Regions from separate parts of the Bacillus sp. UMB0893 genome, predicted to be linked through region 1. Evidence: riboswitches for the same ligand, from Rfam matches in the RefSeq annotation. Region 1 holds a riboswitch; the other holds the start of a gene.
The links. A riboswitch is a leader RNA that binds a small molecule or an ion and turns the genes downstream of it on or off. The one in region 1 is predicted to bind S-adenosylmethionine.

Region 1 (3,416 bases):
GCAGCTGAAGCAAGAACTCCATTGCCTACGTAAGGTATATTCAGCAATTCAAGCATGCCTTGAACCGTTCCATCCTCTCCGTTAGGACCGTGCAGGAGCGGGAATACAACATCAATTTGATCTTGCTGAATTTCATTTTTTGATGGAAATAAATCCTGATTTAAGGCAACAGGCGAAACAATCGTACCTTCCTCTTTAAACTGAAGAGCTTTTACATTTTCTGCTGGCCCCTGCAGCTGCTGGCCGCGGACCCATTCGCCTTTTTCCGAAATGTAAATTGGATGTATGTCAAATTTGTTTGTATCTAATGCTTTTATTACAGCAAGTGCGGTTTGCAATGAAACCTGATGCTCTGCTGACTTGCCGCCGTATAAAAGTCCGACTTTAATTTTCATATGGATATCCCCCTAAAGAAAGTTCATCTCTTCTATATTATCATTTTCAAATCAAATTGTTATAGCCCATCAAGGAATTCTTTATAACATTCGAACGACACGCCTTTTTTCGTCCGCTTTTAACCACCTCATTTTGAGCTTTTTGAGCTATATCACTGATCCTGCCGACTGTTTATGTTTAGTTACCTCATTTTGAGCTTTAACCTGTTTTGGGGCTCCATTCCGATTCTTTGGTTACCTCATTTTGAGTTTTATCCTGTTTCGGGGCTCCATTCCTACTCTTTGGTTACCTCAATCCGGCTTTCAATCTGTTTCGGGACTCCTTACCGGCTCTTTGGTTATCTATTGCAGATCTTAAGCTATTTGAATTGAAGATCTGCTAAACCACATTTCTCCCTTTCCATTCAACGTAGCATCTGACCATAGCACTTAATACCTTTATTTGGACTTGAATAAGCATTTCATGAATGCAAAATTCCCTTTTTGTATTAAAATAAAGGCAAGGAGGCATGATCATGAAGCAAATTACATCGCAAGAACAGTTTCAAAACTTAATTACCCAAGATCAAGAGGTGCTAATCAAATTTTTCGCAGACTGGTGCCCTGACTGTACGAGAATGAATATGTTTATTGATGAAATCATTGAGACTTATTCTAAATATGAATGGTATGAAATCAATAAAGATGAATTCCCAGAGATTGCAGAAACAAACCAAGTAATGGGTATTCCTAGTATCCTGATTTTCAAAAATGGAGAAAAGCTGGGACACCTTCACAGTGCAAATGCAAAAACGCCGGAGCAAGTGACAGAGTTCCTTCAAGAGAAGCTCGCTTAATGTTTTTAGAATTGACAGATTAAACAAATTTCTTTATGATACAACTAATTTCATATGTTTTCTTATCAAGAGAGGTGGAGGGACATGGCCCTTTGAAGCCTCGGCAACGGATCTTTTTTAAAGAAACCGTGCCAATTCCAGCAAACGTTATGTTTGGCAGATGAGATGGATGGAAACTGCAGATTCTGCCTCTCTTCTTAACGAAGGGAGGCTTTTTTTGTAGCTCTTTTCTTAGATAATGATGCAATGAAAAACATTAACTTTCGAAAAGCAGCAAAAGAATGAAAACAATTTCTATTGAAAAGACAGGGAGTGTTCATGGATGAAATACGGTTTTTGGCTGCCGATTTTCGGGGGATGGCTTAGAAATGTAGAAGATGAGAAAATGCCTCCAACATTTGCTTATGCACAAGAGGTTATCCAAAAGGCTGAAAAATGGGGGTATGATACAACCTTGATTGCTGAGTTATACTTAAATGATATTAAAGGGCCTGAGCATGATTCACTTGAAGCTTGGACAACGGCAGCTGCGCTTGCAGCCGTTACAGAGAAAATTGAAATCATGACGGCTGTACGGCCAGGCTTCCACAATCCGGCGGTAACCGCTAAGATGGCAGCTAACATTGATCAAATCAGCAAGGGAAGGTTTACCTTAAATGTTGTATCAGCTTGGTGGGAAGAGGAGGCGCGCCAATATGGCGGGATTTTCACAGAACATGATGCAAGATATGACCGCACAGAAGAATTTATTGAGGTATTAAAAGGGCTCTGGGAAAAAGAAACGTTTACCTATCAAGGCAGCTTTTATCAGCTAAGCAATACACACCTTCATCCCAAGCCTGTTCAAAAGCCAAATCCAATTCTTTACGCAGGCGGTGAAAGCCCGCGCGGAAAAGAAACCATTGCAAAGCATTGTGATGCCTATGTCATGCATGGCGGAACCGCCTACGAGATTACTAGAAAAGTTGACGATATGAAAAAGTTAAGAGCTTCTTTTCAAGCAAAACCGTTTCAGTCCTTTGGAATGGCTGCTTATATTGTCTGCAGGGAAACGGAAGCAGAAGTTCAGCAGGAGCTTGAGAGAATCACTCATCTCAAGGAATCATCGGCTTATTCAGGATATAAGGATTTCACAACAAAATCTCAGCTTGAACAAAAGCTCGAACTCTATGATTATTCTGTGTCCAATCGCGGACTTCGCCCAAATCTAATTGGAACTCCTGAACAAATTGCAGATAAGATTCTTCAGTACGAAGAGGCTGGCCTTGACTTGCTGCTGCTTCAATTTTCACCTCAACTTGAAGAAATGGAACGTTTTTCAAAGCAGGTTATGCCTTTGGTTGAAGAAAAGAGAAAAGACATCGTAAAAGAAAGCACACACTCTTAAATGAGTGTGTGCTTTACAATTTTCTTGCTTCATATGTAATTGTTTGCCCTGCATGATCAGGAGCCTTTCCATATGTATAATCAGCAGATATCACGATATCCGTAAATCCAAGCCGTTCTAAAATCAGTTTGAATTCACGTACCCCGTACCATCTCATTGCTAATCGCTGCAGTTCTGTGTCAATCAGTTTTCCATTCTGCCACTTTTCATATTTCAAAAAGCTGACGGAATACTGATCAATGAAGTTTACTTCAACTCTCTTTGATTCCATAGTAATGATGTTTTGCTCTGGGGTCTGCCAAGACTTTGTAATGACCTCATTCAGCTCTGTGTCATGCTGTAAGTAAAGATCAAGAATCAGGCGTCCATCAGGTGCCAGATGCTCATGAAATTTCTTCAGTGCAAGGATTGATGATTTCCGGTCTTCAATCAGCAAAAAAGTTCCTGCTGGAATAATGATTGCCTCGTATGAACGCGGCAGTTTCAGCTCACACATGCTCATTTCAAGGAGAACCGGTGAAAGCCCTCTTTCCTCACAGCGCCTTTTGCAAGATTCCAGCATAACGGGAGAAGTATCGATTCCCTCTATTCTCAGACCGTCTTCAAGCAAAGGAATATACATACGTCCCGATCCTGTTCCCGGCTCTAAAATCCGGCCTTTAATCCCTGATAGACGTTCACGATAATATTCAACATCGCCAAAAGAATGGCCGACTGGTTTGTCTAAATCGTACACTTCAGCTGCCAGATGACTATAAGAGCTGAACATAGTTTCACCCTCCCTAGTATGATGCATGT
Region 2 (3,416 bases), on a different contig from region 1:
GCCATCCGTTAATCTAAATTCTTCGACCATGGTATATCCCCCTCGTAACATAAAAAAGAAATCAGGCAGCCTACAGAAGCCCTCGATCCAATTTCAAACTAAAAAATTCCTACCTATTCATTTCTTTTATTGCATAACCTAAAGCATCCCAAATGATTTCTACATCGTTCTCGTCCGTACGCCAATTACTGAATGCTGCACGGACAGCAGGGGTTCCTTGATAGATGGTTGGTGTCATAAATACACGCCCATCCTGTTTTAATGATTGGAGATATTTCTTAATATCTTCCATCGTTACCCCTTCATATGCTAGAGTAAAGCAAACGACATTAAGTCTCGTTGGAGCAACCAATCGTAAAAATGGACTTTGTTCCAATCGATTAGAAAGTAATTGAGCCATTTCTGCGTTTCGTTCAACGACTTCCTTATATCCTTCCTTCCCATATGCTTTTAATGTAAACCATGCAGGCAAAGCACGAAAACGTCTTGAATTTTCAGGTGTTAAATGAATAAATTCCGGATTTTGAATTGAACTTCCCAGATAAGCGGCATTATTTTGAAACACCTCAACTTGTAATTGCTTATGACGGGTAAACTGCATGGCAGAATCATACGGAACATTGAGCCATTTATGTGCATCGATCGTGATTGAGTCAGCTTGATCCATACCCTGTACCAATTCTTTGTATTTTGGGGAGCAAGCGGCAAATCCGCCAAAGGCTGCATCGACATGAAGCCAAAAAGAGTATTTATCCTTTAGCTTAATTACTTCTCTTAGATCATCAAAATCTACTGTATTGACTGTACCTGCATTAGCTACGACGATACAAGGCTCACCTTGATTTTTTCTTAGAAACTCCCGAAGTTTTGATATATCAATAGCTTCTCTGTCTGACAAAAGTGGAATCGTTTGAACAGACTCTCTTCCCATACCAAGCATTGATAGAGCTTTATAGATGCTGGAGTGCAGAGAACCGCCAACCACATTCATTCTCGGAAGACTGTAAAGGCCTTGTTGTGAGATATTAATCCCATGCTGATGCGCCACCCATTGCCTTGCTAAAGCAAGACCAACAAAATTCGCCATTGTGGCTCCGCTGACAAAAGCTCCGCTATATTCATCAGGAAGATGAAATAATTCCTTCAACATGTCAATAGTCTTCATCTCTAGGTTGACAGCAACTGAGTCTTCTTTAACGACAACATTTTGATCATATACACTAACAAGCCAATCTCCTGCTATGGCCGCTGGTGTTGAGCCGCCTGTTACAAAACCCAAATAACGGGAACCAGCACTTCCACTAAGATAAGGAGCATAGATTTCCTTGAAGGTTTCTAATGCAGATATAGCCCCAAGGCCTTCAGAAGGAAGTCGATCCCTTTGAAAAAGTGGCGGCTGGACAGCTGCTGATCGAAATTCAAGCCCCTTAAGAAAACTCGTAGATTCTTCAGTAACCTGCTGTAATATGTTTTTAATATCTTCAAAATCATCTTTCATTTTTCTCACCATGGCTTCTATCCTCACATCAGATGATAATTCATCGATCCTTCTCTACTTTTTTCTATTATTTTACTATTTATTTTTTAAAAATGGAACATGGTTCCTATATAACACCCTCTCCAAATCCAAACCTATCTTCATTCGAAATGAAGTTCAATCTAGACATATAGATAGAAAAAAACTTATGACTGTTTAATTTCATTGCATTTTTAAAGTCCTCTTGAATTCCTCTTCAAGCTCAGTTAATGTCAGTTCAAATAAATGCAGATCATTTTTTTTGTAAATGCCATTGCTTAACAGCTTACTGATTAAATGACTCTTTCTTTTTTCAATAGCCTGCCGAATAATAGTTCCCATTTCGCGCACCCCTTTATCATGTTTTCAAATGAAGGGTTTTTATCAGTAAAAAACCCCTTCCGTCTTTAAGAAGAGGTTTCATAGCTTTCCAGCATACCTCTTCTCATCTTCCAAGCATCATGCTTGATGGATTTAGCACAGTCTTCTAGTGATAGAATCTGCTGCTGAGGTTTCATCGGGCCATTCCCTCCGCCTCTCTTGATAAGAAGAAATTCAATTTAATTGTAAATAGATCTCCATTCTATCTTACTGGTAATCCAGAAAAATATTCCTATAAATATACTCGTATTAAATGTCATCCATTAAATAAAAATACTCGGTACTATCTAATTGGGTAATTTCCCCATTATAAAACGTGATGATTAATGATCCATCTTTTATTTTATTTATTAATTCAAGTACCTGATAAATCGTTTCATTCTGGTCCTTATCCAACTGCTAACACCTCCTTTTGAATAAAAAAGCTCATACCTTTTGAGGGTATGAGCTTTCGGATGACCGATCAGCAAAATCATGAATCCATCTTATCAAAATTGAATTTGTTATGAATCAATCATCCTCTTAATCTCGGTTGAAATCGAATTCCACGAACGATTGGAGAAACAAATAGGAATTGATTTTTCCTGAGCTTTCTTTTTTACCACCCTGGAAAGATTATGATTAATATAATCAGTGATGATTAAAACGATGTCCACTTTACTTGGTATTTCCTTTAATACAAGTTTCGGTTTTCTTCCGTCAATGTGAGTTACGACTTTAACTCCATGCTGCTCCAGCCGCATACTGATTTTCTCAATATTATCTCCTCCGGCAATTAACAAAGATCTCATAAGATATTTTCCTCCCTTTGTGATATGCGAAGAGGCTCTAACTCTGCTCATTGATTGAACAAAATTAAAGCCTCTAGTGATCTAGTCGACGTGTATATATAATATAATTATTTTATTCTGATTATTCAGATTAGTCAAGGTGGATTTAAAATAATTCCAACTTGACTAATCTGAATACTAAATATTATGATGATTATAATAAATAAAATAATTGAGCCGATCAGTCAACCGAAGGCCCTGTCTTTTAGTAATTTCATTTGCTAATGGATAGGGCCTTTCCTGTTTCTGCGGCAAAGGAAGTGATCTACCAAATTAGCTGTCAGATTATCACATCATAAATGGGGGAATGAAAATGAGTTCTAATAAGTACACTTTTAATCTATTTATCTTCATATTTATCTTTGCAATTCTTGCAGGCTGCCAATCCGAATCAGCGAATTCAGCTGACAAGAAAGATGAGGTAACCGTCAACATTGGGATTCAGCAAAGCATTTGGCCAATTTTAATCGCTAAGCAAAAAGGGTGGTTTGAAGAAGAATTTGAAAAAGCAGGTGCTAAAGTCAACTGGGTTGAATTTCAAAGCGGCCCTTCCTATTTTGAGGCCATTGCATCGAACCGGCTTGATTTTGGACGTGTCGGAAATATCCCTGTCCTTTCCGGTCAAGGTGCAGGTATTTCTTTTACTGAAATTGCAACGGCAAGCACTGGCGAAAAAGGAGATGCTATTC

Region 2: another riboswitch for S-adenosylmethionine. It lies ahead of fbpA (Fur-regulated basic protein FbpA); the one in region 1 lies ahead of CYJ36_RS21050 (LLM class flavin-dependent oxidoreductase).

The regions. Positions count from the first base shown of each region.
Region 1 is NZ_PKLB01000011.1:22,474-25,889, forward strand. It holds gene CYJ36_RS21040 (D-alanine--D-alanine ligase) at 1-395, opposite strand, end outside; gene CYJ36_RS21045 (thioredoxin family protein) at 911-1,231, shown strand; SAM riboswitch class I at 1,291-1,398, shown strand; gene CYJ36_RS21050 (LLM class flavin-dependent oxidoreductase) at 1,554-2,618, shown strand; gene CYJ36_RS21055 (class I SAM-dependent methyltransferase) at 2,632-3,387, opposite strand.
Region 2 is NZ_PKLB01000009.1:113,448-116,863, forward strand. It holds gene CYJ36_RS19240 (pyridoxal phosphate-dependent decarboxylase family protein) at 110-1,510, opposite strand; gene fbpA (Fur-regulated basic protein FbpA) at 1,700-1,858, opposite strand; SAM riboswitch class I at 1,959-2,066, opposite strand; gene CYJ36_RS19250 (DUF2292 domain-containing protein) at 2,147-2,293, opposite strand; gene CYJ36_RS19255 (DUF2325 domain-containing protein) at 2,401-2,688, opposite strand; gene CYJ36_RS19260 (aliphatic sulfonate ABC transporter substrate-binding protein) at 3,041-3,416, shown strand, end outside.